2 linked regions of the Pelagibaculum spongiae genome follow. The protein of the gene in region 2 interacts with the protein of the main gene of each other region in a pairwise test. Links are inferred from orthologs where the notes say so. Each region holds a gene or a part of one and is shown on either strand. Other genes may lie near its edges.

Region 1 (16,250 bases), on a different replicon or contig from region 2:
GGCATTTCTTGGTACGACTTTTTTAAAGCAAGTATTGACCGAACTAACCGAGCAACCCAACGTATTACAAGCACCGGTTACTCAGGCTAATTTCACCAAGGTCACGGCGCCCTTATGGAAATATCTAGATCAGCTGCACCCGCAGTTATGGCGTAAAGGGCGTGATTTCCCTACTGGCGGCGGCCAATTATTTCCGTTAATGGATGATGGCGAGCTAGATATAAGCTTCAGCTTTAACCCTAATGCAGCGAGCAATGCCATTGCCCAGGGTGAATTAGCAGATAACACCCGCAGCTTTGTAATGAAAAATGGCAGCATCGGCAACACTCACTTTTTGGCCATTCCATTTAATGCCGAAGCCAGCGCTGCCGCTCAGGTGGTGATTAACTTTATGCAATCACCTGATGCACAGTTAAATAAAGCTAACCCAGAAGAGGTTGGCGACCCAACTATATTAGCCATTAATGCTTTGCCAGAAAAATGGCAGAAAAAGTTTGCTCAATTACCATTAGGTGTTGCAACCCTAAGACCAGAGCAGCTAGGGAAAACCTTACCAGAACCCCACGCTAGTTGGGTTGAAGCATTAGAGCAGGCTTGGCTGGAACGCTATCGTTAATGGCCATTGCCAAAATGATTATTTGGCTGTTGCTGCTGCCGGTGGTTGCAGGAACAGCGCTGACATTAAGCAACGCTTTGAACTGGCAAATTTGGCCGGTGCTTTTTCAGACCCCTGCTTTATTTTCAATGCTGGGGCTGACCCTATGGGTCGCCTTGGCATCGACCTTTTTGTCACTGGCAACCGCTTTTTGTTTTATTAGCATTCGCAGCAAATGGTTTCGCGGCCGAAGTATTATTTCCCCGGTTTTAGCCATTCCTCATTCAGCGATTGCCATAGGTGTATTATTTCTATTGGCGCCTAGCGGGTGGATTATGCGGCTTGTCGCACAGCTAATGGGCTGGGATATTCCACCTGACTGGCTAAGTGTTCGCGACCCTTATGGGTTTAGTCTGATTGTTGCTTTATGGCTAAAAGAAGCGCCTTTTTTAATTTTAATGAGTATTAATGGCTGCAGCCAACTTCCAATAAATAAACTATTAGTCACCGGCCGATCGCTAGGTTACCACCCTTTTCAATGTTGGTTTAAATTAATCTGGCCGCAACTTTACCTAATTATTCGCAGCCCATTATTTATTGTTTTACTCTTTTCAATTTCAGTGGTCGAAGTACCACTAATTATTGGGCCCAACCTGCCACCTGTTTTTCAAGTACAGCTATTGCACTGGTTGCAAGACCCATTATTAGAAAGCGAAGCACTCGCTGCCGCAGCTAGTTTATTGTTAGTCAGCTTGTCTGCTATCGCAGTTATTATTTGGCTGCTAAGTGAAAAGCTATTTAAAACAGCATTTAAACGTTTCTGGCTATTCAATACAACAAGAAGCAAGCCCAACCGCGTTCTCGCTATGCTGTTTCACGGATTATCAATATTACCGCTAGCATTAGCTGGTTTAGCGCTAATTGTTATTGTTTTACGCTCATTTAGTTGGCGTTGGCCATTTCCCGATTTATTACCACAACTAACAACCAAATCATGGGAACGTTATCTGGAACAGCTATTGCCGGTATTGGCTGACAGCCTAACCATTGGATTTATCAGCACCACTATCGGGCTGGCATTAAGTATTCTGGTATTGCAAAGCGGATTAAAAATAAAAAAAACACAGAAAGTGGTATTATATTTACCCTTAATATTGCCACAGTTAATATTTATTCCCGGCATTCAAAAGCTACTTTTATGGAGTTCGATTGACGGCTATTTGCTAACCGTAGCACTGATTCATTTACTGTTTGTATTTCCATATTGCATGCTTTCGTTATCCGGCCCATGGCAGCAATTGGACCCTCGGTTATTACTGACTGCCAGAGCTTTAGGCAGAACACCTTGGCAGGCGTTACTCCAAATAAGATTGCCGATGATGTTGCAGCCATTGCTGACCACTTTTGCGCTGGGGTTTGCGGTAAGCTGCGCTTTATATATTCCTACTCTATTTGCGGGTAGCGGCAGAGTTTCAACTTTAATGACCGAAGCTGTCGCATTATCTTCCGGCGGCAATCGGCGCTTATTAGCACTCTATGCCTGCCTACAGATGCTCGCTCCAGTAGTGATCTGGCTGCTTGCAATCTGGTTACCACGATTTTTCTATCGCCATCGCAGCCAGCTGTTATTAAATGGAAAACCTTAGCGATTGAAATGTTTTGAAACAACTTGCCTCTGGAGCAGAAAAACCGTGAGCCTGACGATTAATAACCTTTCAATCCAACTCAATGAAAGATCAATTATTGATTCATTTAATTTGGAAATTTGTGCCGGAGAAATCTGGAGCATCATGGGGCCGAGCGGTTGCGGAAAATCTACTTTACTTAAAGCGATATGTGGTGCGTTATCCCACGGCAAAGATGGTGATTTTTTATTAAGCGGTGAAGTTTTTCTTAACCAACAAGCAATCCATCTTTTACCGATAGAGCAACGTAACATTGGGCTGTTGTTTCAAGATGATTTGTTATTCCCGCATATGGATGTTGCTGGCAATTTGGCCTTTGCATTACCCAGCAGCTTGTCTAAGCAACAAAAACAAAAGCGGATTGAACAAGCACTCGAAGAAGCGGAACTATCAGGTTTAGAAAACTACGATGTTGCCAAGCTTTCTGGTGGTCAACGGGCGCGCGTTAGTTTAATGAGAGCGTTGCTAGCCGAACCAAAAGCCATTTTACTCGACGAGCCATTTTCAAAGCTCGATAGTCGACTTAGGCACAGTTTTCGTCATAGCGTATTCGAGCTGATTGAAAAACGTAACATTCCTGCCTTGCTGGTTACCCATGATGAAGCTGATATAGCCAACTCCAATCATTTAATAAGATTTTCCTAACAACAATCGAATCGATCTAAACACGATCAGATATTTTCATTTAATAAATTAGAGAAAAGTAAATCAATTATGCTGGATAAATATGCACACCCACTGGTGCAAAAACCTTTAAACATTCTTGCCAAATTGCTTACCAATACTGGAATCACTGCCAACCAGATAACACTGTTTGGTTTTGCTATCGGCATGCTATGTATACCACTACTGGCTTTTGAGCAATACGGCTGGGCGTTAACTGCAATTGCAATGAACCGAATACTCGATGGGCTTGATGGCACCTTAGCTAGGTTACAAGGACCGACTGATCATGGTGGCTATTTAGATATTGTTTTAGATTTCATCTTTTATTCTGCGGTTATTTTTGGCTTTGCATTAGCCAACCCACAGCAAAACGCACTAGCTTCGGCGTTTCTTATCTTCTCGTTTATCGGAACAGGCTGTTCCTTTCTTGCCTTTGCCATTTTGGCGCAGAAACACAAGATAAACAGGGTTCAATTTTCTAACAAATCAATTCACTACTTAGAAGGCATAACCGAGGGTACTGAAACAATTGCTTTTTATTTTTTAATCTGCCTATTCCCTAACTGGTTCTCAATAGCCGCGTGGTTATTTGGTGGTTTGTGCTGGGTCACGACTATGGTCAGAATATGGGGTGGATTTCATACTATTCGTCAAAAAGCTGATTAATAAACCTGTTACAAGCCGTGAATACTTGTCACAATTGGAGGAAAGTTACGAAGTTTAAAAAGGTATATTTATGTTAAAGAAATGGCTACTGGCATGTGCCATTGTTCCTTGCGCACACACCGCTCAAGCAGCAAGTATTTGGACTGATCAAGACAATCGAATAGCAAACAAACAATCAATCGATACCCCAATCAGTACTAGTGGCAATGAAAGATTTTTGACTGCTGATATAGCACAACTTCGCCAACAACTCAGCCAGCCTGGATTGACCAAAACTATTTTGGAATTACCTATTCCAGAAGGTGGAATGATCCGTTTTGAAGTCAAGCTAGACAGTATTATGGCGCCAGAGCTCGCCAGTGAATTTCCGAAAATCAGAACCTTCAAAGGTCATCAAATTGGAAACCCTAGCAATGTGGGGCGGTTCGATATAACACCGCAAGGCTTTCACGCCATGTTCAGCAACAAACAACAGCTGGTTTATATCGATCCGGTTCATGTTGAAACTGATAAGCAATATAAGAGTTATCGCTATTTAAAGCCTTCCAATAGAAATTTCTCTGATCGGGTAATTGGTGAGTTAAACCTAGACAACATCCAGGCAGCAGCAAAAGACCCACAGCAAACTAGCACTAGCGATTTAAGAAAATTTAGAATTGCAGTTGCTGCAAGTGGTGAATATACCCAGTTTCATGGTGGCACTGTATCTAAAGGCATGGCCGCAGTGACTACTGCAATCAACCGAGTCAATCAGCTTTATCAGCGCGACCTTTCAATAAAACTTGAACTGGTCGCTGGCAACCAAGATTTAATTTTCACCAATAAGCGCACCGATCCATTTGATAACACCAGCTACGACATTGACGAAGCAGCATCTGCAATCAACAGCAGAATTAGTTCTAACAGCTATGATATAGGCCATGTATTTAACACCGGCGGCGGTGGCCTGGCTAGTTTAGGTAGCGTTTGCGGTAGATATAAAGCTGAAGGTATCACTGGCTCTGACCAACCAACAGGCGATGCATTTCATGTCGATTATGTTGCCCATGAAATTGGCCATCAATTTGGTGCAGAGCATACATTTAACGGCACTCTTAGAAACTGTAGCGGCGATAACCGGTCTGATAGCTCAGCCTACGAACCTGGTAGCGGCAGCACCATCATGGCCTATGCCGGTATTTGCGAAGATGATGATTTACAGAGAAATTCCGACCCTTACTTCCACACACGCTCTATTTCCCAAATAAATACTTTTGTTCGTTATTCTGGAACATGCTTCAGTAAAGAATCATACCAAAACACTAAACCATCTTCCAACGCTGGCAAGAATTATATTATTCCAGCCAACACACCTTTTCGGTTAGAAGGTTCTGCAACAGATTTAGATAACGATCAACTAAGCTATAGCTGGGAGCAATATGATACCGGTGTCGCTAACTCAAACCTCGATCGCGACAGAGGCAACGGTCCAATTTTTCGAGTTTGGCCACCAAAAGCTACCCCTGTCAGATATCTACCTAGGCTAGAAGATGTCATTAATGGCATTACTGCCAAAGGGGAAACCTACCCAACAACATCCCGCACCTTGAATTTTCGCTTGGTTACCAGAGATGGAAAAGGCGGCGTATCCTATGATTCCAGTCAAATCACTGTCCGTTCAGGTTCAGGGTTCGAAATTACATCTCCCGAAAGCAGTGTAAGCTGGACGGCTGGCAGCCAACAGTCTGTAAGCTGGAATGTTGCTCAAACAAACCGCGATCCGATTAACTGCTCAAGCGTTGATATAAAGATACTTAAAGATATCGAGAGCGATCCTATTCTGATTACTCAAGCTGAGAATAACGGCGCTGCATTATTCACAGTGCCAAACATCACTACTACTAATGCTCGATTAATGGTTAGCTGCAGCGATAATATTTTCTTTGCAATTACCAAGTCAGCCTTGCGGATTACCGGCAGCACCAACAACCAAGCACCGCAGGTCACTGGTCAAAAGAACATCATTGAAGTGATCTCTGGCCAATCATTCACGATATCTCCAAGCCAGTTAACCATCAAAGATTCCGATAGCGATAACTTCACAGCAATCGTTAAATCAGGAGACAATTACACTGTTAGCGGCACACGAGTAACCCCAGATAATGAGTTTACTGGAACCTTATCTATCCCCGTTCAAGTCAGCGATGGTCAATCGTCCAGTAATATTTTTAATATGACCATTGAGGTTTTTGCACCTTTAAGCATTACCGGACAAACCAAGTTAACTTTCGAATCGGGTAAAGCTTTAACTATTTCCACTGAGGATTTACAGCTTTCTGGCACATCAACGGGCATTCAATACACTTTGAATATTCTCCCAGGAAATAATTACAATGTGTCTGGCACAACAATTACCGCCACCAATAATTTCTTTGGTATTTTAACAATTCCCGTTAAGGTCAGCGGTAACCAGCAGACCTCTGCGCTGTTCAACTTGAAAGTACAAGTAACCGTTCCAGTTATTCCTCTAGTTATTACGGGGCAATCCGAGTTAACCGTTGAGTCAGGTAAAGCATTAACGCTTTCTGTTGAAGACTTACAACTTTCTGGAAAATCAACGAGTGTTCAATACACTTTAAATATTCTCCCAGGAAATAATTACAACGTGTCTGGCACAGCAATTACTGCTGACCGTAACTTCTCCGGCACTTTAACGGTTCCTGTAGAAGTCAGCGGTGGCCAGAAAACTTCTGCGCTGTTCAACCTGAAAGTACAAGTAACTGCCCCAGTCATTCCACCTGTTATTCCGCTGGTTATTACAGGCCAATCTGACTTAACTGTTGAGTCGGGTAAAACATTAACGCTTTCTGTTGAAGACTTACAACTTTCTGGAAAATCAACGAGTGTTCAATACACTTTGAATATTCTCCCAGGAAATAACTACAGCGTGGTAAGTAATACGATTACTGCTTCTAGTAGCTTTAGCGGTTTCTTAACCGTTCCAGTTGAAGTTAGTGGTGGCGAACAAACGTCTAGTCGTTTCGATTTACAAGTTTCTGTAACCAAACCGGCTCCTGTTGATCCAGAACCAACCGATCCGGGTGATGACGACAAACAAAGCGGCGGCGGTAGCTTGCCATTATGGGCACTAGCCTTACTGCTATTGCCTGCATTCAGGAGAAAATAGTGAAGCAACTACTAACCGTAGTTGTGGTATCTCTTTTACTTTGTGCCTGCACTTTGCAGGCACAAAGTAATAGCCCTGCCACTGAAAGCCAACCCAAACAGCTATTGGAAACTTCAGCTAAGCAATTAGCCAAAGCCAGCGCTGAAAAAGGTGACACCCGATTATTGTATTTGCCGATCCGAGGTAATCCAATTCCGGGAATCGCTGTAGAACAAAAACAGGCTGCAATCAATAAATGTGGCAGCCAACCCATCAAAGGCTTTAAAGATAATTTTACTGCTGATGAAAAAAAAGATTTATTGAAAAAAATGGCTTTCGCTAAACAATATAATCTAGTGATGATTGATTTTTGTTTTAATTAATTTATTGCCAGCAATAAAAAGCCCGGATGATTTAAAACCATCCGGGCTTTTTATTTAACTTTAATTTATTCCAATTACTTTTTACGTTTTGGAATAAACAAGTCAGTTACTGTACCTTCAAACACTTCTGTCGCCATCATAAAGGTTTCAGTCAGTGTTGGGTGGGGCTGAATTGTCAAAGAGATATCTTCAGCAGTACAACCCATTTCAATCGCTAATGATGCCTGACCGATCAAGTCGCCTGCGTGGCTACCTGTGATGCCGCAACCGATTAAACGGTGGGTATCTTTATCAAACAACACCTTGGTAAAGCCTTCTTCACGACCCATTGACAGAGCACGACCGCTAGCAGCCCATGGGAATGCACCCTTACCGTAGTTCAAGCCTTGTTCTTTAGCCTGAATCTCACTGACACCTACCCATGCAACTTCTGGATCGGTATAAGCAACAGAAGGAATTACCGACGCTTCGAAATAGTTCTTCTCACCGGAGATAACTTCTGCTGCCAAGCGCCCTTCTGGAACCGCTTTATGCGCCAACATTGGGTTGCTGGTGATATCACCAATCGCGTAAATGTGCGGCACATTAGTGCGCTGCTGGCGATCAGATGCGATGAAACCACGATCATCAACTTCAACACCGGCTTTTTCAGCACCAATCAGCTTGCCATTTGGAAGACGACCCACTGACTGCAAGATTTTGTCATAACGCTGGGGTTCAGCAGGTGCTTTTTTGCCTTCGAAAGTAACCCAAAGGCCATCTTCTTTAGCTTCACAAGCAACGACTTTGGTTTCCAGCATGATGTCGTATTGCTTTTTAATTCGCTTCATCAGCGGCTGAACAAGGTCTTTATCACAACCAGGGAAAATCTGGTTCTGCAATTCAACAACACTGATATTAGAGCCCAACGCATTGTAAACCTGCGCCATCTCTAAACCGATAATACCACCACCGATTACCAGCATTTTCTCAGGAACATCTTTCAGTTCTAGAGCGCCAGTAGAGTTAATGATTCGGTCATCCTTAGGCAGGAATGGCAAATCAATCGGGCGTGAACCCGCAGCAATGATGGCATTTTCAAAGGTGATTTCAGTCTCGCCTTCTGGGCCTTTTACCAGCAAAGTATTAGAGCCAGTAAACTCGCCAACACCTTGAACCAGATTAACCTTGCGCTGCTTTGACATCGCTTTCAGGCCGCTGGTTAACTTGGTGATAACTGAATCTTTCCAAGCACGAACCTTATCAATATCGATTGTCGGCTCACCGAAGCTGATACCGTGCTCTGATACCTGCGCAGCTTCATCTTTAACCTTGGCAACATGTAACAATGCCTTGGAAGGGATACAACCAACATTCAGGCAAACACCACCAATTTCAGAAAACTTTTCTACCAAAGTAACTTGCAGACCTAAGTCAGCAGCACGGAAAGCAGCAGAATAACCGCCTGGGCCAGAACCCAGAACAACGGTATGAGTAGTAATTTTTTCCATTAACCGATCCTTTACAGCAGCAGGTTACGCAGATCGTTCAACGCAGCACTCAAGGTGACGATAAATCGTGCAGCCTGTGCTCCGTCAACCACGCGGTGATCATAAGACAACGCCAATGGCAACATTAAGCGTGGCTCGAATTCCTTACCGTTCCAGACAGGCTTCATCTGACTACGGGAAATGCCGAGGATACCGACATCTGGCCAGTTAACAATTGGGGTAAATGAGGTACCACCAATGCCGCCGAGGCTAGAAATAGTAAAGCAACCACCAGACATATCTGAAGGCTTTAACAGCCCTTTACGTGCCTTGACCGAGATTTCACCCAACTCTTCAGCCAGCTCAATCAGGCTTTTTTGGTCAACATCACGAATCACTGGAACCACCAAACCATTTGGCGTATCGACTGCAACACCAATGTGGTAGTACTGCTTGAGTACTAGGTTTTCGCCAGTTTCATCTAAGGATGCATTAAATTCAGGCTCAGCCTGCAACGCATGAACCGCAGCCTTCATCATAAACACTAATGGTGTCAGACGAATGCCCTGCTCTTTCAACTTGGCACCTTTGGCCTTGCGGAAAGCTTCCATCTCAGTGATATCAGCTTCATCAAACTGAGTCACATGAGGAATGGTTACCCAGTTACGATGCAAGAAATTAGCAGTTAATCTTTTGATTTTGTTCAGCGGACGTACTTCAACATCGCCAAACTTGCTGAAATCCATTTTCGGGAAGTCAGCAACTTGCAAACCATTGCCGGCAACCGGCGCACCACTTGTTGCAACCGGAGTTTGTCCCGATTGAACTTGTGTCATGGTTTGTTTAACAAATGCTTCAACATCTTCAGATTTAATACGACCTGAACGACCAGAGCCTTTAACTTGAGTCAGGTTGACACCCAAACGATTCGCCAAACGACGTACCGCAGGTGATGCATAGATATTGCTTGAAACCTGATATAAGGCATTCACTGGCTGAACATTGGCCGGCGCAACCGCTGCTGCTGGACTGGCTGCTTGTGCTACAGGTGCTTTTTCAGCAGGTGCAACTGGTGCAGGCGCTGATTCAGCAACCGGCGCTGGAGCTGATGCTGCGCCAACTGGCTCTAGCATTAACACCAAATCGCCTAGTGAAACTTTATCACCAACAACGACTTTAATTTCAGTCACTTTACCCGCAGCAGGTGCAGGAATTTCCATCGAAGCTTTGTCACTTTCTAGAGTAATGATCGCTTGCTCAGCTTCAATCACATCTCCAACCGCAACATGTACTTCAATAACGTCAACCTGACCGTCTGAACCGATATCTGGAACAGTAACTGGCTCAGGTGCGCCAGAAGCAACAACAGCTGCTGCAACGGGCGCCGCCGCAGGAGCGGGTGCTGCTTCAGCTGGTTTGGCAGCTTCAACTGGTGCGGCAACTTCTGCCGGTGCCGCTTCAACAGCTGCAGAAGCGACTTCCAATTTGATCAGCAAATCACCTTCGCTAACCTTATCGCCAATCTTCAGACAAATTTCTTTTATTACACCGGCTTCAGGAGAAGGCAGTTCCATGGAAGCTTTGTCGCTTTCCAAGGTCACTAATGCATCTTCAACTGCAACGCTATCGCCAACCGCGACGTGTAATTCAATAAGTTCGGAGCTATCAGCACCGATATCTGGAATCCTGATTTCAACCATGACCAGAAAAATCTCCTTTAGCGGAAGCCGCGGACTATACAGTCCACGGAGCCGGCTTGCTGTTGTCGATGCCGTAGCGTTTGATTGCTTCTGCGGCTACTGAAGCTTCGATACGACCTTGATCGGCCAGCGTCTTCAGAGTTGCCAAAACAACGTAACGACGATCTACTTCGAAGAATTCGCGCAATTCAGCACGGGTGTCACTGCGACCGAAGCCATCAGTACCCAATACGGTGAATTTACGCTCGCCACCTTGCGGATCGGTCGGCAAGAATGGACGAATCTGCTCAGGGTAACCACGCATATAGTCAGTCGCAGCAATCACAGGGCCGTCAGCATCTTTCAACAGCTCGGTGATGTAGGCTAACTTAACAGGTGCTTCAGGATTCAGCAGATTTTCACGTTCAACCAGATCGGCTTCACGCTTCAATTCGTTAAAGCTGGTAATACTCCAAACATCGGATTGAATACCGAAGTCTTCAGCCAACATTTCAGCTGCCGCTTCAACTTCACGCAAGATCGTACCGCCACCCATCAACTGGACTTTAATACCCTTATCGCCAACAGACTTCAGCTTGTAGCCACCCTTGAGGATGCCTGCTTCTGTGCCTGCTTCTAGGGCAGGTTGTGTGTAGTTTTCATTCATTGCGGTGATGTAGTAGAAGACGTTCTCTTGCTGGTTCATCATCCGATCGATACCGTCTTGAACGATCACTGCCATTTCATGTGCATAGCAAGGATCGTAAGCAACACAGTTAGGAATCAAACCAGCCTGAATCATGCCGTGACCATCTTGGTGTTGCAGGCCTTCACCCGCTAGGGTAGTACGACCAGCCGTGGCACCAATCAGGAAGCCACGTGCGTTCATGTCACCAGCTGCCCAAGCCAGATCACCAATACGCTGGAATCCGAACATTGAGTAGTAGATGTAGAACGGCAGCATGGAAACGCCGTTAGTGCTGTAGGAAGTTGCAGCAGACAACCAGCTGGAGAATGCGCCAGCTTCGTTGATGCCTTCTTCTAAAATCTGACCTTGTTTATCTTCCTTGTAGAACATCACCTGATCGGCATCTACTGGACGATATAACTGGCCTACCGATGAGTAGATACCCAGTTGACGGAACAGACCTTCCATACCAAAGGTACGGGCTTCATCTGGCACAATCGGCACCAGACGATCTTTAAGGTTCTTATCTTTAGTCAGAATGTTCAGCATGCGAACAAATGCCATAGTCGTTGACATTTCGCGCTCGCCAGAGCCCTTAGTTAATGGGGCAAAAGCTTCTAATGCTGGCGCAGGCAACTTTTCTGCCGCCTGATTGCGGTGTGGTAAGTAACCACCCAATTCTTGACGACGCTCCTGCAAATATTTCATTTCAGGGCTGTCATCAGCTGGACGGTAATAAGGAACACCTTCCAGTTGTGCATCAGTAATCGGGATATCAAAACGATCGCGGAACTGACGAATATGTTCCTCGTTCATTTTCTTAGTTTGATGCGCCTTATTCAGTGCTTCACCCGCATCACCCATGCCGTAACCTTTGATGGTTTTAGCAAGGATTACGGTAGGCTGACCTTTATGGGCAACCGCTTCAGCATAAGCTGCATAAACCTTATGAGGATCGTGACCACCACGGTTCAGGCGCCATACGTCGTCGTCACTCATGCCGGCAACCATTTCTTTCAGCTCTGGAGACTTGCCGAAGAAATGCTCACGAACATAGGCACCGTCATGGGCTTTATAAGTCTGGTAATCACCGTCTAGAACTTCTTCCATCCGCTTGAGCAACAAACCTTCGTTGTCGCGTGCCAGCAGTGGATCCCAGTGGCGACCCCAAATCACTTTAACCGCATTCCAGCCAGCACCACGGAAGTTGCCTTCCAGCTCCTGGATGATCTTGCCGTTACCACGAACAGGGCCGTCAAGACGTTGCAGGTTACAGTTGATTACAAAGATCAGGTTATCTAGCTTCTCACGGCCTGCCAGTGCGATAGCGCCCTGTGATTCAGGCTCATCCATTTCACCGTCACCGCAGAAACACCAAACTTTACGAGAACCCGCTTTAATCAGACCACGGTCTTCCATGTACTTCAGGAAACGTGCCTGATAGATCGCCTGGATTGGACCCAGACCCATGGAAACGGTGGAGAACTGCCAGTAATCAGGCATCAGTCGAGGATGCGGATAAGAAGAAAGACCTTTCTTACCATTGGCTTCCTGACGGAATAACTCCAAATCATCTTCGCCCAAGCGGCCTTCTAGGAAGGAGCGAGCGTAAATGCCAGGTGCACAGTGACCTTGGATATAAACCAGGTCAGCACCATCTTTGGCCTCAGGGCCTTTCCAGAAATGGTTGAAACCTATGTCATATAAAGTCGCCGAAGAAGCAAAGCTGGATAAGTGCCCACCAAGTTCTGTGGTTTTCTGATTGGCACGAATAACCATAGCCATGGCATTCCAACGAATCAGAGAACGTATCCGGCGCTCCATCGAAGCATCACCCGGTAAAGGAGTTTGCTTGTTGGTTGGGATCGTATTGATGTAAGCGGTGGTCGCTTTGTAAGGTAAATAAGCGCCGCTTCGACGGGCTTTATCGATCAATTCTTCTAGAAGATAATGGGCGCGTTCTGGTCCATCTTTCTCAAGAACTGATTGTAGGGACTCAATCCATTCGCGGGTTTCTTCTGGATCAAGATCAAATTTATCTAGTTCAGCCATAGGCTCCTCGGTCCTGATTTTATTTACTGTTGGCTTGTGGCCAAACTCTGCTACCGGCTCCAGGTCAACCCTAGTCTAGTCGACCAGAGCAGATAGAGATTTCGTGGTGCGAAATCAGCCTTGGAAATCAGAATCGAATACAGGTAGCAGCTGCTAGTTATTAACGGGATGCATGAAATGCCAACCGTGAAAACGGTTTTTCTCCCTTGTCCTGAATCAATATACGGCTCAGACTTGCGAAGGGTACTTCGATCCGATAAATGGCATGTAACGGCATCTGGAGCACATTCGCTAGCAAAATACGAATCAACGCTCCGTGACCCACTAACAAAATGTGTTGTCCATTGTAGTTATTCAGCAAATTTGCCCATACATTCAAAATACGTTGATTAAATTCAACTATCCCTTCCGATTGATCTGGGGCATACCTCAAAGGGTCTAACCAATACTCAGCTAAACGTTTTTCACCGATTTCTTCTGGTGACTTTCCATCCCAAACCCCAAAGCTAATTTCTTTTAATTCCGGGATAATTTGGTATGACAAATTGGCTTTGTCAGCTAATTTTTCAGCAAATTGACTACAACGAATTAATGGAGAACAAACAATATGCTGCCAGGGAGGATTTTCAAGATACTGATCAACGGTTGACCACATTTGCTGCCAACCAACTTTACTTAGTGGATCATCAATTGCACCGCGCAATTTACGGCCACCTTCAGGTAGCCCGTGGCGCAACAGATCAATCGTGGTCAACATCCTCAGACTCCAGCATTCGCATATATCTTTCCCAATCAAAGAATTGACCGGGATCGGTTTTGCGAACGGGAGCAATATCACTGTGACCAACAATGCGCTCAGGGTTTATCGCCGGATAGTGATCCAGCAAACACTTTGTTACTCGTGAAAGCGAACGATATTGAGCATCGGTATAGGTTTCAGTTTCAGTTCCTTCCAACTCAATACCGATTGAAAAATCATTGCAGCGCTGACGACCATTAAATTCACTTTTACCTGCATGCCAAGCCATCAGATGAAACGGTACATATTGTTCAACCGAACCATCTCGACTAATCACCAGATGGCTAGAGACTTCCAAACCACGTAATTGCTCAAAATACTCATGAGCATCACAATCTAACTGACCCATAAACAAGTCATGAATTTCTCTGCCACCGAACTGCCCTGGCGGCAAGCTGATGCAATGAATTACTAATAAAGAAATATCATTTGGATCTGGACGCTCACTGAAATGAGCGCTGGCAAATTGACATGCCAAAGAGAGCAATCCTGTCTCGTTTGAAATTTCCATTAAAAAAGGCTGTTCAGTAAAAACAGCCTTTAGTATAACGAGCTCAGTTAATAAAAATAACCTAACAAACAATTAACCTATTTTTTCACCCACTTCCCGCAAATTAACAATCACCGCTTCTAGCGCACGGTCAAACATTGCCGCGTCATCTAATAACCTTAACTGCTGAGCCTGTAGCGCTTGAGCTAGCTCATCACGATTGTTGTCTCGCACTTTCATACCATTACGATCGACAAAAATATAACGGCCACTACTACCAATAACTGCCGCTAATTTACAACGAAGTTTATTATCTTGATCTTGCCATTCAAACCATTGGCCACGGCAAAAGCTATCCACCATCGATAACCAAGAACTCATATCCGGCTCAACCGGCGCATTACTCACAGCTTGTTCGGCACCTTGCGCTGATGACGTAGCAATAAATTGCTCCATTGGTGCTGGTTCAGTTAACAACGCCTGGGAAGACTGATCTTCAACCTGCTCATCCAAATCAGCCTGCGGTATTACATCTGCAGCCAAACCAGTAGTTTCGTCGGCTGGTTGGTAAAGCGCTTCATTTGCAGAGCATGCTTGCTGAGGAATTTGCAATGGCTGTTGAATTTGTTTTAACAACCGACGCACTTCTGGCTCATCTAAGCCATTGCGCATAAAACCTTGTTTTAACGCTTCCGCCAGTCGCCCTAGTTCACCTGCATTAATTGGCAAGCCTTTACCAAGCCCAGATAAAAGCGCTGCTTCTTGACAATTTTTATCCCAAATACCGCCCGGATCATCGCCATGCTTTAACCAATCAATTTTTAAAACCTGCTGCCAGTGATGTAATAACTTGGCTACTGGCTCAGCCAAAGCACCACTTAATAATGGCTTTAATATCTTGTCATTTTTTTCAACAGCTTGCTGATTTCGAGCCTTACCTTCTTCCGCTTCGCGGATTCTTTTTTCTAACAGCTCAGTCCGGCGCTGGTCATTTTGCAAATAATCAGTTAACTCAAGCTCTGCCAATTCGAAAACACCGGCATCTTGCTGATAGCGCTGTAAAATATTATCTACCTGCTTGGTCATAAAAGACAATAAACGCTTACCACGCTCATCGTCATGCCACCCCACACCAGCGTGCGCCATGGTGTTAATTAACTTTTTCGAAACATGTCCGTGCTGACTGAAAAAACCCGGATCAGCGATCACTGCTTTAACCACCGGAATTTGTAAACGACTCACTTGGGATTTAATTGGATCGGGTAGCAAACTGTCAGAAAGAATAAATTCAAACATCATGCTAATCAGATCAATCGCATCTGATTCAAATCGTCCAATATTTGCTGAAGGCATATTATTGGCGATCTGATTTTGAATCACTTCTTTTAATTGGCTTGGTTGAACTGCAATCATTTGCTGGCTAGTTTGCAATCCAGTCAGCTCATTAAGCAACATATCGCGTGGAATAATCTGCGCCTGTTGCGGCGGCATTGGCTCATTAACACCTTGGCCTTGCCGATAGCTCGCCATCAACTGCTGAACCGCAGGCATGATGTTGTGTTGCCCTTGCTGCATAACAGGTTGCATATTTTGCTGCGGTGGCATTTCACCACCAATAATGGCTTGTTCTGCAAGTTCGGGTAACGGCTGGCCAGCAGAATTAACTGTATTCTGAACTGAAGCTTGAACTGCAGCATTACGCCTCTGCCAAGCTTCTTTGCGCATGCTATCAATCGTCAAATCTGGCAATACACCTGCTTGCTCTAACCACTGGTTAAGCCAGTGATAAAATTCTGGCAATTGCAGCATCACATGCTTTTCAAACAACTTGTAAAGAACAATTCGAGCTTTAATTGGCAGTTCAAGTATTCGACTGGATTCAAAAAAAGCTTCGGCAATCACTTTGGGAGATAGCGAACGACAATCATCAGGG
Region 2 (16,246 bases):
CCCGACATTCGCCTTGTAAGGGCGACGCTCTACCAGCTGAGCTAATCACCCGGAAATATGTATTAACATATTGCCGAAGCACTACGTTTATGCGCACTGAATAATCAGTCGCAAGCGATGCATTGTCTATCTCTTGTCACAGAGATGCACCGTAATAATGGCGGAGCGGACGGGACTCGAACCCGCGACCCCCGGCGTGACAGGCCGGTATTCTAACCAACTGAACTACCGCTCCAAATTGGTGGGTGATGAGAGGATCGAACTCCCGACATTCGCCTTGTAAGGGCGACGCTCTACCAGCTGAGCTAATCACCCGGAAACATGTTTTCACATGTTGCCGAAGCACTTTTATACTGCCTTAGCAGTAAGCGATGCATTGTCTATCTCTTGTCACAGAGATGCACCGTAATAATGGCGGAGCGGACGGGACTCGAACCCGCGACCCCCGGCGTGACAGGCCGGTATTCTAACCAACTGAACTACCGCTCCAGAATCTTTGGTGGGTGATGAGAGGATCGAACTCCCGACATTCGCCTTGTAAGGGCGACGCTCTACCAGCTGAGCTAATCACCCGGAACGCTGGCGCATTATACAGATCCACTAAGCCGTGTCACCCCTTCAGATGAAAAAATCCGAGGGTTTTAGCCCCTCTTAGGCTAAGCGGATGATTTTCAAGATCAATAAACTTACCGATAATTTGAATCTTTCTCTATAGAGAGGGTTCTGGCAGGAAAAACATCGAATAGCACCTGTATCCGTAGAAAAGCATCAGAACCTTCTGAGAATAACGACGTCGGATGGCGCTACGCTTATCCAACCTAGGTGAACAACGTCAGCTGCTCGGGCGCTTGCTGATCATCAACATCCAATCTCACACCAATGCCTAACAAACGTACCGGTTTTTCACCCCGAGCATGCCCTTGGCGAATTAACACCTGGTATTGCTTAAGCTCGCCTTCTTGCAGCTGGTTTTCAATCGTGGTGGTGGTGAAGTCGTTAAAACGTACTTTGGCAAAGCGACCTTTGATTTTATAGCCACTGTCTTTTTCTAGATATCGCCGCAACCGTCGGTGCAATTGCTCTAATAGTTCGGGCAATTGGTCTAGACAGTTTTCAACGCCTAAAAGATCAATGGGGTAAGTGTGCTCAATGCTAACCGACTTATGAATCCGGCTAATTTGCACCGGTCGATCATCAATCCCGCGGCACAATTGGTGTAGTCGTGAGCCAAATCGGCCGAACCGCTCCGTTAACACCGGCAGCTCAAAATCACGCAGGTCGCCGCAATTGAGAATGCCCATCGCATGCAATTTGCCAGCAGTTACTTTACCGACGCCGAAAATCCGCTCGATTGGAAGCTGCTTAACAAAGGCATCGACTTTTTCCGGGGTCACTACACACAAGCCATCGGGCTTATTCCAGTCAGAAGCCACCTTGGCCACAAACTTATTCGGCGCTACTCCGGCAGAAATTGTAATGCCAACTTCTTTACGCACTCGGGCGCGAATTTCTTCTGCGATTAAAGTCGCGCTGCCGTGGCAAGCATTGCTTTCGCTGACATCGAGAAATGCTTCATCTAAAGAGAGGGGTTCAACTAAGTCGGTGTAGTCTTCAAAAATACGGTTAATCTTTACCGAAGCTTCACGGTACTTATCCATATTGCCCGGCAATATAATCAGATCCGGGCACAGCTGTAACGCTTTGGCACTATTCATTGCCGAACGAATACCAAACTTTCTCGCTACATAGTTACAGGTCGAAATCACCCCACGCCGATCCGAACTGCCGCCAATTGCCACCGGCAAAGCACGTAGCTCAGGATTATCGCGAATCTCAACCGCTGCAAAAAAGCAGTCGCAATCGCAGTGGATAATCTTTCGAGGGTGATCAGACATTTAAAAGCTCTTCGCTGTTATATAGAAGCAGCGTGACCGCCAACCAACGATCACTGTAAACAAACACAGGCTCGCTAATCTAGCCAATCTAGCCATAGATCTTTAAATCGAAAACTAATCGACAAAATTTCATTGATGATACCCCTTATCATTATAAAAATTTTGTAGGTTGGCGATGTCGAGAGAACAAATTTCCGCAACCGTTTATGTCTGGTTGCCTTATGATCAATTTAATAAAACGCGTGATTTATTTGGAAACATTGGTAGTTACGGCCATGCAGCAATGCAAATTTTAGAAAATGATGAAAGCGCTCGACTACATAACTATGTCAGCTGGTGGCCTGATGGCCATGCAGGAAAAAGTAGTATTTTACCTGGTAAGAAATTTGGTGCCCAAAAGAACATCTCACTAATGGAAGATAACAGAAGTGAGCGTGTTTCTTTAGGGCAAATAAGTCACCAGGAACAATGGAGGCTACTATCGCTGGATCAAAATAACCCACAAGTTATAGAAAGCCTTGTACACGGTAATTATGCCCATCGATTTTTAGGTTTAGAGTGCTCCGAATGGGATTACGATGATCAAGTGGATCAACAAGTCCTTAAATTTCTAAAAAACATGTTTCATTTTAAACATGGTGCAGGCGCTTCGAAACAATTCTTAAAGCCTTGGTCATACAATCTGTCTGGCTTGAACTGTCGAGCCATGATTGAAGAATGGGCCAGCATTCGAACCAAACCTGATGCACACTACCGAACGTTACGTAAAAACTGCTCAACAATTGTTGCTAGGGTGCTACGTGCCGGTGGCATTGATCAACATACTAGTTTTGGCAATCGGCATCATTTGGTATGGACCCCCCAGATGATTTTTAATTTGTGCCAGCAATATCAAAAAAGACAGGCTAAACGCAGAAGATAAAGTACCGAAATTAGCTTTAGTCGCAGCACTTGGTTTGAATGATTAACCTGCCCAAAAGCTCAACACATGTAGGTTTGATAAGCCAAAGGCGCAATCAGACACCTTGGTATTTATTGCCAGATATCTGATTTCGTTAACACTCATCAAATCTACAATGTGAAATTTATCAACCCACTAAGCTCTCGACAAGAACGTCTGCAGCTCTGGATTGACGTTAATCTTCTCGCCGGTTGAAATATATTCCGGCACCTGAACCACAGCACCATTTTCCAACGTAGCAGGTTTGGTGCGCTTATTCTGACTGGAGCCTTTCATGGCTGGCGGAGTTTCGACAATTTCCAACACCAGCGAGTTAGGTAGCTCAATGGATACTAGTTGATCTTCAATTAATAAGCCGAACATACCTTCTAATGTGTCAGACAACCACTGCGCCTGGTCGCCCAGTACTTCAGCGTCGAGATAAAACTGCTCGTAGCTTTCTAAGTCCATCAATACATAGCTGGCGTCTTCTTTATATAAAAACTGCACCGGCTTTTTTGATGTGTCGATCGGCTTTAGAAAATCATCACCGGTGAAGGTTTGATCGACTTTTTGCTTTTTTAACAGATCAGTAAAACGACACTTATAAAGAGTTGCTGCGCCACGTGCTGATGGGCTGTGCACTGTAATATCTTTTAACTGACAAGGCTGACCATTAATATCAACCACTTCACCGCGCTTTATATCGCATGCTTTAGGCATTATCTTTCCTCTGGACTGGCAGCCTTGAAACGACTTATTCGGCCAGTCTAAATAGCTAATTCTGTTTTGTCATTGCAATAAGATAAGCCAGTTATCATTCAATGCTGACTTAACCAATTAATAACTGACAAAAATTTATTTAATTTGGTTTTTTGATTCGGTTTTCTACGGTTTTTTGCAATGTGGTGCATAACCTTGGGTTTTCGCTTGGCGATAAAGCGCTGTTGCTTGATTCATTTGCTTTTGCAAATCAGCAATACGACTTTTATCGGTCGGGTGCGTTGATAACAATTCAGGCACCGATTTTCCACCGGATTTTTGCGACATCAATTGCCATAAACGAACACTTTGTTGCGGCTGGAAACCCGCTTTAGCCATAATATCCAAGCCAATAATATCTGCTTCGGTTTCATTAACCCGGCTATACGGCAGTGCAATTAATAAGTTAGCCGCCGTGCCAACGCCTTGCGCGAGACTCTTGCCGCCCTGCTTTTCGGCAATTTTTACCCCAAAGCCAATCAAACTTTGTGAAGATAAGCGCTCATTGGAATGATCTGCCAGCACATGCGCCAATTCATGGCCAATTACCGCAGCCAGTTGATGTTGGTTTTCTGCTAGGTTGATCATGCCATCATAAACGCCAATTTTATTACCGGGCATGGCAAAAGCATTCACATCGTCTGATTCAAAAACCACCACCTCCCACGATTGGCGACTCCAAGGCAGTGGTAATTGAGCAATCAACTTATCGGCGATGCATTGTACATATTGGTTATCTTTAGCAGCGTTGTTGATTGGCTGTTGCTGTTTCATCTGCCTGAACTGCGCCGTGGCGATCTCGGCCAGCTGCTGGGAGGAATAGAGTTTGAACTGTTTTCTGCCGGTAGGCGAGGTAGCACAACTGGTGAGCATGACGGTGGCTGTTACAACAGCGACAGCCAAGGCAATCTTAGGAAACTTCAACATAAGCCAATCTACATCTTCAGAAGACGCACATTATAGCGCTATCACTGTAAATCTATACCTAAGCCACCTCAATATGTCTGATTAAGTCGTAGCGATACCTTAATTACACCGAAGAATTCGTCAGCTGCTCAATTGGGATTAAGCACGCTTGGCCAATTGCAGTTCCAGCCACTCTGGTGGTTGTAGCAGCATTTCCATTAACGAAGCCATAATCGCAGCCTTGCGGCGAATATAACCTTGGCAAAGCTTCTTCAGCGCTTCTTCATCCGGCTGCCAATCCAAAGCCTTGGCAATTAATTGCAGTGCTTCAATCGCTAATTGAAAATTAGTGGCGGCGGAATGTTCAAACCATTGATGCGGCAATCGAAGTTGCTGATTTTCAGCATTCGACGAGTCGTCAGTAAGTTTTTCATTAAAAACCGCTTCTTTGAAGATTAAGGGTTCAGCAAAACTTTTTTCACCAAAGCTCCACAACTCATTCATGGCTGTCAGCATCATCGCTTCTATTAATGGTGAAATATCTAACTTACCCGCACCCCATGATTCAAATAACCCAGAAGCATCGGTGCTATAGCGCGGCAACTGCCACACTTGGTCGCCACAGTAAGCTGATGCAAATTCATTAAAGTTATGATGCGGTGTTTTTTGTTTTACCGGAACTGCCAGCTGGCTTAAAAGCTGCAACCCTTGTTCCAGTAGATTTTGTTGGCTTTGATCTACCAGCGGAATTTGTTGTTCAATTCTTTTGCACAAAACAGGTAGGTGCAAGGAAAATACTTGGCCACGCCACAAGCTACTTATAAAACAACGTTTTTGATTAATTGAAGGCGTGTTTTCTGTCAGAACCGACCAAGCATCTTGTACCATGATGATTGAATCGAGTTGCGCCAACATTGCTTGCTCCAATGCTTCACGCCATACAGAGGGTGCACTATCGGTGAGTGCACGAAAAACAGGCAGGCTGATTGATGCCTGTCTTGGATCGCCATCCATGGCTTTCTCCAAAAAAATAGGGCTAATTATCTAAACGCCAGATAACACATTGTAAAAGTTTTAGTTTTCACTTCCACCTTTTAGTGTAAACCGCGCTTTCATTATTGATCGATAATATGTACAAATATTTATCGTTCAGTTTTGGCTAAGCGTTACTCTAAATCTGGGTCGGTTTTGTTTTTAGTCTTATCTTTACTCTTGCTATCAAAGCGAACGCCTTCGTACATTGCCTCAATTTCCTTACGGAATTTTTTCATGATCACTTTACGGCGAAGTTTTAGCGTTGGGGTAATTTCACCCAATTCAATTGAAAACTCATGCGGAACCAAGGTGAATTTACGAATTTTCTCAAAACGCGCCAAACCTTTTTGCAGCTCTTCTAATCGCTGCTCCATCACATCCATAATATGAGTATGTTTTAGCAATTCTAGCCGATCATGATATTTGATATTAACGCTCTTGGCGTAATCTTCCAACGAATCCCATGCCGGTACTATTAATGCAGAAACAAAATTTCTCGCTTCGGCAATAATCGCCACCTGTTCGATCAGATCACCACGGGCAACCTGACCTTCAATACGCTGCGGTGCAATGTATTTGCCGCCGGAAGTTTTCATCAATTCCTTGATGCGATCGGTTAACACCAATCGACCCTGCTTGTCGAAATAACCGCAATCGCCGGTATGGAACCAGTCATTCTTCATCACTTCATCGGTGGCATTTTTACGCTTGAAATAGCCGCGCATTACATTGCCGCCACGAACAATAATTTCGTCATTTTCGCCGATACGAACGTCTATTCCCGGCAATGGGAAACCAACATGACCAGATTCCCAGTTACCGTCATCGGTACAGCAAACGGTCGCTAGGGTTTCCGTCAAGCCATAACCAATTTTTACCGGAATACCGAGCACCATAAAGAATGATTGCACTTCAGGGTCCAATCGAGCACCACCACATGGCACCATTCTCAATCGGCCACCAAGCGCTTGTCGGACTTTTTGAAAAACTAGCTTGTCCCAAATTTTACATCTGAAATTAAGCTTTTTATCCACAGTACCCTTGCGCTTATGCTCCAGCTGCAGCAAACCATCAGCCATGGCTTTTTTGAACAAACGCATCTTCAAGCCACCTGCTTTATACGCTTTGGCCTGAATACCATCACACACTTTTTCAAGGAAGCGCGGCACGGCGCACATGGTGGTCGGTTTAATTTCAGGCAGCAATTCACCGACTTTTTTCGGATCGGCACAGGTTGCTACTTCGCCACCACAAGTCAGTATGTAATGCGCCCAGGCACGTTCATAAACATGGCTTAATGGCAAGAAACTCAAAGTTAAATCTTCTTTGCCAACCTTTAAGCGTTTGTCGTGCATTTCGAAACTGTCTGACATGTTTTCGAAATCCAGCATGACGCCTTTTGGCACACCGGTGGTGCCTGAGGTGTAAATCAAAGTAGCCAAATCACTTAGTTGCACCTGCTCAATTCGCAGGTCAACTTGCTCTTGTAATACTTCGCTCAAGGGACTGATTAAATTGCCTAGAGGACGTGCTGCCGGACACGAACGAATATCGATGCCCTTAGACATCGGCACCAGTTGTTCGACACAACCATCTAACAATGGCAAGGCGCGATCAAACTCTTGTTGCACGCCAGTAAACAACCAGCGGATACCAGAATCGTCGGCAATCTGTGCTGCTTGTTCGGTGGTACTGGTTGGATAAATCGGCACCACAACTAATCTGGCGAGCATGCCTGCAACATCCACCAACAACCATTGCGGTGAGTTCCAAGCATAAATACCGATCATTTGGCCTGGTTCTAGGCCACAACGGATCATCTCTCCGGCTAATTGATTAGCCCGTTGCCAAAACTCCCGCCAGTTCCACTGGTGCCATTGTCCATCGGACTTCCAGTGCAACACCGGCTTATCTGGTGTTTCAGCAGCCCGTTGCTGCAGCAAATGAATCGGGTGAATTTTTATTGAATGCATGGCGCTATCTACTTAAAAGCCAGTTTGCAGCATAACGCGCAGACTAACCGAATGGTTGATCAGCGTCAGTTGTAATCAAAGCAACTGTCGGCTTGGCGATAAAGGGAGATATACCCAATCCACTCCAAAATCCTCAAAGGGCTGGTTTGGGTATAAGGGATACATCACCGAATGAAATATCTCGATGCAAGATCTGTTTTAACCAAACTAGCCAATAAAAAATGGTACTGGTTTGCTTTTTTGAATTAACAATTTGGCTAGTGATTTAATAACAAAGCCATCATCAAAACTAAGATTGATTTTATCTGTGTTTTACTCGAGGAATTTTAGCTCTGATAGATGAATGTAAAATATAAAAACCAGTACTTTTTTCATGTTTTGAATGCTACCGAAATATCTACAGCAAGCGATTCAATCTTTACAAAAAAACCAGCACACCGTTTAACTGCGGCGACTGGTTTTCAAATAGCCCATACAGGCAGCTATTATGTTTGATCAGTTTTCACACCAATAACAGCTGCCATGCACTTCATTAACTTAAAGTTTCTAGCTTGGCGTAAGACAGTACTAACCATTTATCACCGGCATCATCGAAATTAACTTGAATACGCGCCGAAGGGCCATCGCCTTCAATATTAATCACGGTACCTTCGCCAAATTTCTTATGTGCTACTCGGCTGCCTAAGGCGACGCTGCCGGTATCTTGCGGTGCAAACATCGAAGACTTAACCACCGGCCTAGACACGCTGCCACCCAGTCGAACTTCGTTTAATAACTCGGCAGGAATTTCACGAATAAAGCGCGATGGCGAGGTGTAATTCTCCTGTCCATACATTCGACGAATTTCGGCATAGCTTAAATTAAGTTTTTGCATTGCCCGGGTCATTCCGACGTAACACAAGCGCCGTTCTTCATCGAGGTTGCCATCGTCCAACGACATTTTATGTGGGAATAAGCCATCTTCCAGTCCACATAAAAAGACAATTGGAAATTCCAAACCTTTAGCCGAGTGCAAGGTCATTAACTGAACTGCATCATCATGATCGGCCGCTTGGCTTTCACCCGCTTCTAACGCCGCATGGGCTAAAAATGCATCAAGCGGACCCAGTTCCATGCCTTCTTCATTGGCTAAATCCGGATCAAAACCACGACAGGCATTAACCAGCTCCTGTAGGTTTTCAATTCTTGCCTGACCTTTTTCGCCTTTTTCTTTTTGGTAATGCGCTTGCAGACCAGAGTTTTCAACCACTTCTGCCGCTTGCAAATACAGCTCGGCCCCTTCGCAATTAACACGAAGTTCTTCGATCAAATCAAGGAAACCTTTTAGGGCTTTAATGGCTCGTGCTGTTAATGCTTTGGCTTCAATTAATTTTTCAGCCGCTAACCACATGGTGAGCTCTTGCTCACGCGCCAATTCACGAACCGCCTGCACCGTGCGATCACCGATGCCACGAGTTGGCGTATTAACTACCCGCTCAAACGCTGAGTCATCACCGCCATGGGCAATTAGCCGTAAATAACCCATCGCATCTTTAATTTCCTGGCGGTCAAAGAATCGCTGACCACCATAAATTCGATAAGGCATTGCAGCTTGAATTAATGATTCTTCTAATACCCGTGACTGGGCATTAGAGCGATATAAAATTGCGATATCTTTTCTGGGGCTGCCGTCGCGCACTTCCTGTTGAATTCGATCAACGATATAACGCGCTTCATCTAAATCATTAAATGCTGCATATAGTGAAATTGCTTCGCCATCGCCGTCATCGGTCCACAGCTTTTTGCCCATTCGCTCGGTGTTATTTTCAATAACAGCGTTAGAAGCATTCAAAATATTGCTAGTGGAGCGATAATTTTGCTCCAATTTAATGCTTAAAGCATCTGGGTAGTCACGAGAGAATTGTTGGATATTCTCAATTTTTGCACCCCGCCAACCGTAAATAGACTGGTCATCATCACCTACCACAAACAGCTTACTGTTTGGGCCGCACATTAAACGCAACCAGGCATATTGAATGGTGTTGGTATCTTGAAACTCATCGACCAGAATATGCCGGAAGCGACCCTGGTAATGATTTCGCAGCTCAGTATTGTTGCGCAGGGTTTCTAACGAGCGCAGCAATAACTCAGAGAAATCGACCATGCCACCGCGATCACAAGCCTCTTGATAAGCCTGATAAATCTGCAAATGCGTCTGACGATGAAAATCGTTGTAAGTCTCGATATGTTGTGGTCGAAGACCTTCTTCCTTGCTGTTATTAATAAACCACTGCACCTGACGCGGTGGCCATTTACTTTCATCCAGTCCGGCTTCCCGCATGATTCGCCTGATCATTCGGTACTGGTCATCGGAATCAATAATTTGAAACTGCTGTGGCAAATTGGCTTGCTGCCAATGTTGGCGTAAAAATCGATGCGCCAGACTATGGAAAGTGCCTAACCACATGCCGGCTGGCGATACACCTGCCACCGACTCCACTCGACCGCGCATTTCTGCTGCCGCTTTATTGGTAAAAGTCACAGCAAGTAATGACCAAGGTGAAACACCCACACCACCAGAGGCGGTCAAAAAAGCGATTCGATGCACCAGCACCCGGGTTTTACCCGAACCCGCACCGGCCAATACTAGGCAATGCTGTTCTGGCGCGGCGACTGCGTCTCTCTGCGCCTTGTTAAGATTGTCGAGAATCGGGGATATATCGTCCATCGGGTCCGCCTTTATGGAGCCAGTTTAATACTCAATTCGCCAAGTCCTGATCACTATTTTGCTAGCAGGCCCTAGAGCCTGACCGATTCTACCAGCAGATAACCTCTGGATAAAATCACAGTACCAGTTAGCACTCACTTTCAGCTAAATATCGGTAAGTTACATAACAAATCAATTTGTTACATTTTGACCCGCCGCTTTCTAAGAGTATATTTCGGCTATCGTATTTCCGGAGATCTGAATGCCCAAAGCTTCTAATCAAGCTTATTCCAGCCCGTTACTTCCTGATTTTGAACAGTTAGCCAACCAGTTAGCTGATGGTTTGTATGTGGTCGATAAGGACAGGCGTATCTTATTTTGGAATCAAGCAGCCGAATTAATCACGGGTTTTTCTGCAGAAGAGGTCGTCGGACGGCATTGCCATGAAAATATTTTGCGACATACCGACCAAAAGGATCGAGCGGTCTGTATTAATGGCTGTCCGTTACTCGCAGTGATTGAACGCGGTAAAAAGCATCGTTGTCGTTTATTTCTCAAGCACAAGAGTGGTCGCAAAGTTGCGGTTGAAGTGCGCACCGCCCCCCTGACCGATCGTGATGGGGAAATCATTGGTGCAACAGAGATTTTTAGCGATATCTCACGTCAGCTAAGCAATGAAACTCGCCTTAAAAAACTGGCAGACCAAGCATTACTCGACGAATTAACTGGCTTGCCTAATCGCCGCCATCTACTTCGAGAGCTCAGCCTTCGCTGTGCTGAAATGCATCGTCATAAAATTAATTTTGGCTTGCTATTTATTGATATTGATCATTTTAAAAACATTAATGATAAATACGGCCACGATGCCGGTGACCTAGTGCTAAAGCAGCTATCAGATTATTTAAGTCAAGCATTACGAAATAGCGACATGCTAGGCCGTTGGGGTGGAGAAGAGTTTGTCGCGATCATGCCCAGAGTCAGCCCACAAAAATTGAAAATCATTGCCCAGCGCTTGTCTGATATCACTCGTGGCACATTAATTGGTATTAGCTCGCATCATTCTGAAAAACCATCAGCAGCAGACAATCTGGATATTATTTGCACCTTGTCTATCGGTGCGACTATCTCATGCTCAACTGACTCGCCCGAGACGATTGTTCGCCGAGCCGATCAATTAATGTATCAAGCCAAGCTAGCAGGCAGAGATAGTATTATTTACGATTTATAAAACATTACAATGATCAATAAATTTCTGCCTGCTTTGATGATTTATACCAATTCAGTAAATCATCTTTCCGCTTAAGTTCGTCAACTACCTAAAAAAGCCGCTATTGATTAATTAGCTACTGGCTTTGTGAGTTTACTCACAACGATTCAGCCCAGCAAAGACCAGACTTTTGCTGTGTTATTCAAGGAAAAGAAAACTCAGGTTATGGACAACCGAGCATATTCGCTGGTCTACACCAGCACCGCCACCGAAGAAATATCTGCCGAACAAATCCGCCAGCTATTACACAGCGCACGTCCTAATAATCAGCGGATCGGAATTACCGGCATGCTGCTTTATTGCGAAGGATTATTTATTCAGGCAATTGAAGGTGAGCAGCAACAAGTTGAAGCGCTATATCGTCGCATTTGTGAAGATCCTCGCCATCATATGGTCACCACTCTACTAAAGCGGCCCATCGAAAGACGCCGCTTTAATGAATGGGAAATGGGCTACTATGGCCCCTATGCTGATGACCTAGCAGACGAAGCTGGCATTACCGATTTTCTGACCGTGGGCCTGCTGCGCGATGAATTAATCAAACAACCATCCTTGGCAATGAAGCTGCTAATGAGCTTTCGCCGCCATAGCGTTAGAGCTTGATCTCCTCGCTTTAAAACCACCGCTTCCAACACTAAATCTGTGCCGGTGATTCAATTCACCGGTAAATCACTATCGGTAAACTGATTCGCCGCAGTTACACTGGACCAATGAAAAATCTGCTACAAAAACTGATTCTAAGACTGGCCGGTCAATACCGAGATCTGTTCGAGAAATTTTGCTATGGGGTGATTTTATTTGCCGCAGGCATGCTGATGTATAACGGCTATCAAAATGGTCAACCTGAGCCAGAGGACATCTACGCATTAGTGATGTTATTTGCCGGGCTATTGTGGAGTTTGTGGTTTTGGCTACGAATCTTAGCTACTCGATTTTTAAGACTTATCTCTTGATCATAACTCGTTACCTATTTTGAAATTCCAGGTTATTTTTAGCCACCTATATTCAAGATTGATGGCTAAGGAAATAACTTATAATCAATAAATAATTTCGAGTAGCAATTAATTTTCATCACTATTTTTTATCAAACTTTTATCAAACACCACCCACAAGGAAGTCGCTGTGATCGATGATCTTGAAGCACGCATTATCTACCAAAAAAACGGCCTTTTAGTTGTAGATAAGCCTTTTAATATCCCCACTTCTGGACGTTCACTAGATGACGATGACTGCCTGCAATATTGGCTGATGCAGCGACATGGAACAATGGTATGGGCAGTTCACCAGCTTGATGCAGACACCAGCGGCGTTAACCTTTTTGTTACAGAAAAACGGTTGGTTTCTATCTACAAAAAAGCACTCGAAGACCATAATTCAGTGAAAGAATACTTGGCCATTGTTCATGGAAATCCAACCTGGAATCAGTGCGAAGAGTTTGGCGCAATCGGCAAGATTGATCAGCGAAGCCTTGGCATTACACCCGATGGAAAAAGTGCCCACAGTCAATTTACCGTCACCAAAAAAGGCCCAGAGCATTCGCTGGTAACGGTCAACATATTCACCGGTAGGACCCATCAAATTAGAATTCATTTAAGTCACCTCGGCCACCCAATAGTGGGAGAAGAATGGTACTGCAACCCGCCTTGCAACAGGCACCCTCGCCAGGCACTTCACTGTCATATGGTTCACCTTCCCCAAATGGAACAAACATTTATCGCACCTTTGGCAACCGATCTGAAACGACTCGCAGATGAGCTTCAATTGTAACTAGAACATAGCCCGATAATCCGGCAATATACTTGAGCAGAAAGCAACCACACTTAAGACAGACCCAAGCATACCTATAATTTCCAGCAGCTGAAATTCATTTTCAATAAGTAACTTAGCCAGCTGAGTTAAATTGGAAATAAGTTAATCCACCGGCTCGTTAATCCGTTTGAAAAGGATACATCACTATGAATTTAGAAAAATCTAAAAAAAGAATCTCTAAAAAAGCCAAGGCAGGATTCAAGGGCTATCCAGCAATCGCCATCACCTATTACGGACCGAATGAAAAACTGGCTACTGAAGTACACCTTGAATTTGTCGCAGAAGAAGGCAAAGAGCCTCAAGTTGAAACCTTCACTACCGAAAACGATATTCGTGAAGATGAAACCATCCAATCTGTCATAGTAAAAATGATTGAACGTTCGGGTGCACTGTCAGTTACGTTGAGCGAAGATGTGAAACTCAAAGCTGTGTAGTAAGACTTTTCAATCCATTCCTATCGCCGTATAAGCAGCTAATTTCGGTGATTTTCTAATATTAACTGGTGTAAGAAGATTCTGAAAATTTAAGTTTTTTGGTTGGTATTATTTTTTGCTTGGTATTAATTGTTGCTTGGTATTAATTGTTACGTAAGCATTCGCATAAGACACTTACATTGTCGGGTACGCCGTAAGCTTACCCGGGTTTATATGCGACATGTTTGTTCAATAATGTAAAAACAAGTGCAACGATTAATCGTATGCATATGTGTTTTCTAAGATGCGAGTTTTTCGTTATTTAGAAACCAAACCTTTCAACAATAAAAACAACCAACTAATCACCCCGACATTTTTGAAAACAATTGAATCACCGCCACACCTGAAACAATCAATGTCATGCCGACAATCGCTGGCCAGTCTGGCACTTGTTTATAAATAACAACGGCAATCGCGGTAACCAGTACAATGCCCATTCCCGACCAAATCGCATAGGCAATGCCTACCGGTATGGTTTTTAACACCAGAGATAAACAATAAAATGAAATAGCATAACCAACAACCGTCAGGCTGCTAGGCCATATTTTGGAAAACCCATCAGATGCAACCATTGCATTGGTTCCGATCACTTCAGCTACAATCGCAATCACCAAATAAACATATGCCATTAAATACTGCTCATTTATTAAAATTAAAATTCATATTTTAAATACCATATTCTTTATCGACCCGAGCAATCCGCACTTTATAACTGGCATACCATTTTTCTCGGCCCAGTTTTTGCGCTTGCAGATGATCGACATTGGCTTTCCATACCTTGATTGACTCCAAATCTTTCCAGTAAGACACGGTAATGCCTAGTGCTTCTCTAGCAGATTCCACACCCAAATAGCCAGATTGCTGCTGTGCGAGTTCAACCATGGTATTGGCCATATCGGAATAACCATTTTCAGCTGAATCTGGCTGCAGCAATGAGCTAAAAATCACCGCGTAATAAGGTGGCTTCGACGTTTGTGCAATTAACGGTTCATTAACAAGAGACATAAATAACTTGCCTAATTTTTATAATGATTAAGCCAACCAGCCTAAGCTGTGCCCATATTTAGCTAACATGCCAAGGCACATCACAACCACAATTACTCGCAAGTATTGAGGGTTAATCTTCACCAGAAAATGGCTACCAACCCAGGCCCCTATAAACTGGCCAACCATCATTAATAGGCCTGCTGCCCAAACGACTTTCCCTGCGATTAAAAACACTATTAAGGAAGCAATATTGGTAGCGAAATTGAGTGTTTTAGCAATCGCGGTTGATTCAATCAAACCTTGGCCTCGTAACGATACTCCAGCCAAAGCAAAAAAGGAGCCGGTGCCCGGGCCAAACATACCGTCGTAACCGCCAATTATTGGCACAACAAATCGGCGGTAGCTTTTACTGGCGACCTTCTGTAACTTTGCTACATTATTTTTTTTGCCTAAAGAAGGTGAACAAATAAAATAAATAGCAATCAATAATAAAACTAACGGAATAATAAAATTCAAAGCATCGGTATTAATAAACTGAACGGCAATAGTGCCTGCAGTTGAACCAATAAACGCCGCTAGCATTAATAAGCGAACATCTTGCCAACGCACCTGTTTTTTCTTCAGCATCATAAAAGTCGCGGTTGCGGTGCCCATGCTGCCCTGCAACTTGTTAGTGCCCAGCGCCGCTAACGGTGGAACGCCGCTGACAATTAGCGCTGGCAAAGAGATCAAACCACCACCTCCTGCCAAGGTATCGATACAACCCGCGACCACTGAAACAGAAAATAAAAACACCAATAACTCGACAGAAAAACCCAAAACATCCACTGAAACTTCATCTCCAACAGAGCAGCAATCCGTTGAAAACGGACTGGCTTTAAATAGGCAGCCAGATTAACACAGTCACAACTAAGGTCGGTTGACTCTTCGCTAGGCCCAGTAGAAACTTTGCCTTAGGATACTGACTCGAGCAATGCTTTATCAGCCCGGGTTAATTTGGCAACCACCAGTGCATATGACGCGCTAACCAAATCTTGCAGCATATTTTCAGATAACTCACTGCCAGCGTTAGACGTTGCATCTGTAGATGAATGTAAAGAGACCGTGATCCAATGTTTTTTATTTAGATGATACCCGGGGCTAACCGCCTCAAACTGATCTATCAGAAAGGTAACATCTGCAGGCAAAGCCTTAAGACTGATTTGTTGCGGTAACTGGCCTTCAGTCAACAGCGCAAACATTTTGCCAACAACCTTATAGACACAAACCTGCTTACCAAACGGGTAGCTGGCTTTCACTCCCGGTAGCTGCTGTATGTATTGCTCAAGCATTGCGCTCTGCTCCTGGTTATTTCAAAAGAGTCGGTCAAGTCATGACTATTGATTAATCATGAAACTAGAGAATGCCTGAAGTCGACAAGTTACGGCAACTTCCACCATTAAATTCAACTGACGAGCTAAGGCTAATTCCAATCAACAGCAATATTAGTCATACCAAATATTACATAGATTTC

The links.
Region 1: the proteins of uvrD (region 2) and lpdA interact in binary tests that used the Escherichia coli proteins (3 or more experiments, as listed by UniProt). The link is inferred for Pelagibaculum spongiae from one-to-one orthologs.

The regions. Positions count from the first base shown.
Region 1 is NZ_QDDL01000001.1:609,249-625,498, forward strand. The notes cover bases 6,423-9,323. They hold lpdA (dihydrolipoyl dehydrogenase), read right to left. Parts: upstream 8,631-9,323; coding sequence 7,215-8,630; downstream 6,423-7,214. Other genes in these bases: DC094_RS02705 (reprolysin-like metallopeptidase), read left to right, coding at 6,423-6,778; DC094_RS02710 (hypothetical protein), read left to right, coding at 6,778-7,140; aceF (dihydrolipoyllysine-residue acetyltransferase), read right to left, coding at 8,642-9,323. In the rest of the region: DC094_RS02685 (ABC transporter substrate-binding protein), read left to right, coding at 1-616; DC094_RS02690 (ABC transporter permease), read left to right, coding at 616-2,241; DC094_RS02695 (ATP-binding cassette domain-containing protein), read left to right, coding at 2,287-2,925; DC094_RS02700 (CDP-alcohol phosphatidyltransferase family protein), read left to right, coding at 2,995-3,612; more of DC094_RS02705, read left to right, coding at 3,683-6,422; more of aceF, read right to left, coding at 9,324-10,309; aceE (pyruvate dehydrogenase (acetyl-transferring), homodimeric type), read right to left, coding at 10,344-13,028; DC094_RS02730 (histidine phosphatase family protein), read right to left, coding at 13,189-13,785; 1,6-anhydro-N-acetylmuramyl-L-alanine amidase AmpD, read right to left, coding at 13,769-14,338; DC094_RS02740 (DUF1631 family protein), read right to left, coding at 14,411-16,250. UniProt on the Escherichia coli protein: Lipoamide dehydrogenase is a component of the glycine cleavage system as well as of the alpha-ketoacid dehydrogenase complexes.
Region 2 is NZ_QDDL01000014.1:33,893-50,138, reverse strand. The notes cover bases 7,632-10,528. They hold uvrD (DNA helicase II), read right to left. Parts: upstream 10,219-10,528; coding sequence 8,044-10,218; downstream 7,632-8,043. Other genes in these bases: DC094_RS20395 (sensor domain-containing diguanylate cyclase), read left to right, coding at 10,460-10,528. In the rest of the region: dinB (DNA polymerase IV), read right to left, coding at 819-1,895; DC094_RS20425 (hypothetical protein), read left to right, coding at 2,071-2,817; elongation factor P-like protein EfpL, read right to left, coding at 2,992-3,558; DC094_RS20415 (M48 family metallopeptidase), read right to left, coding at 3,724-4,524; DC094_RS20410 (hypothetical protein), read right to left, coding at 4,663-5,517; DC094_RS20405 (AMP-dependent synthetase/ligase), read right to left, coding at 5,670-7,511; more of DC094_RS20395, read left to right, coding at 10,529-11,425; DC094_RS20390 (BLUF domain-containing protein), read left to right, coding at 11,630-12,067; DC094_RS20385 (hypothetical protein), read left to right, coding at 12,175-12,417; DC094_RS20380 (RluA family pseudouridine synthase), read left to right, coding at 12,587-13,231; DC094_RS20375 (hypothetical protein), read left to right, coding at 13,420-13,707; DC094_RS20370 (DMT family transporter), read right to left, coding at 14,049-14,375; DC094_RS20365 (antibiotic biosynthesis monooxygenase family protein), read right to left, coding at 14,413-14,751; DC094_RS20360 (TSUP family transporter), read right to left, coding at 14,779-15,561; DC094_RS20355 (MmcQ/YjbR family DNA-binding protein), read right to left, coding at 15,687-16,064. UniProt on the Escherichia coli protein: A helicase with DNA-dependent ATPase activity. Unwinds DNA duplexes with 3'-5' polarity. Translocates on single-stranded DNA with 3'-5' polarity. Initiates unwinding more efficiently from a nicked substrate than double-stranded DNA.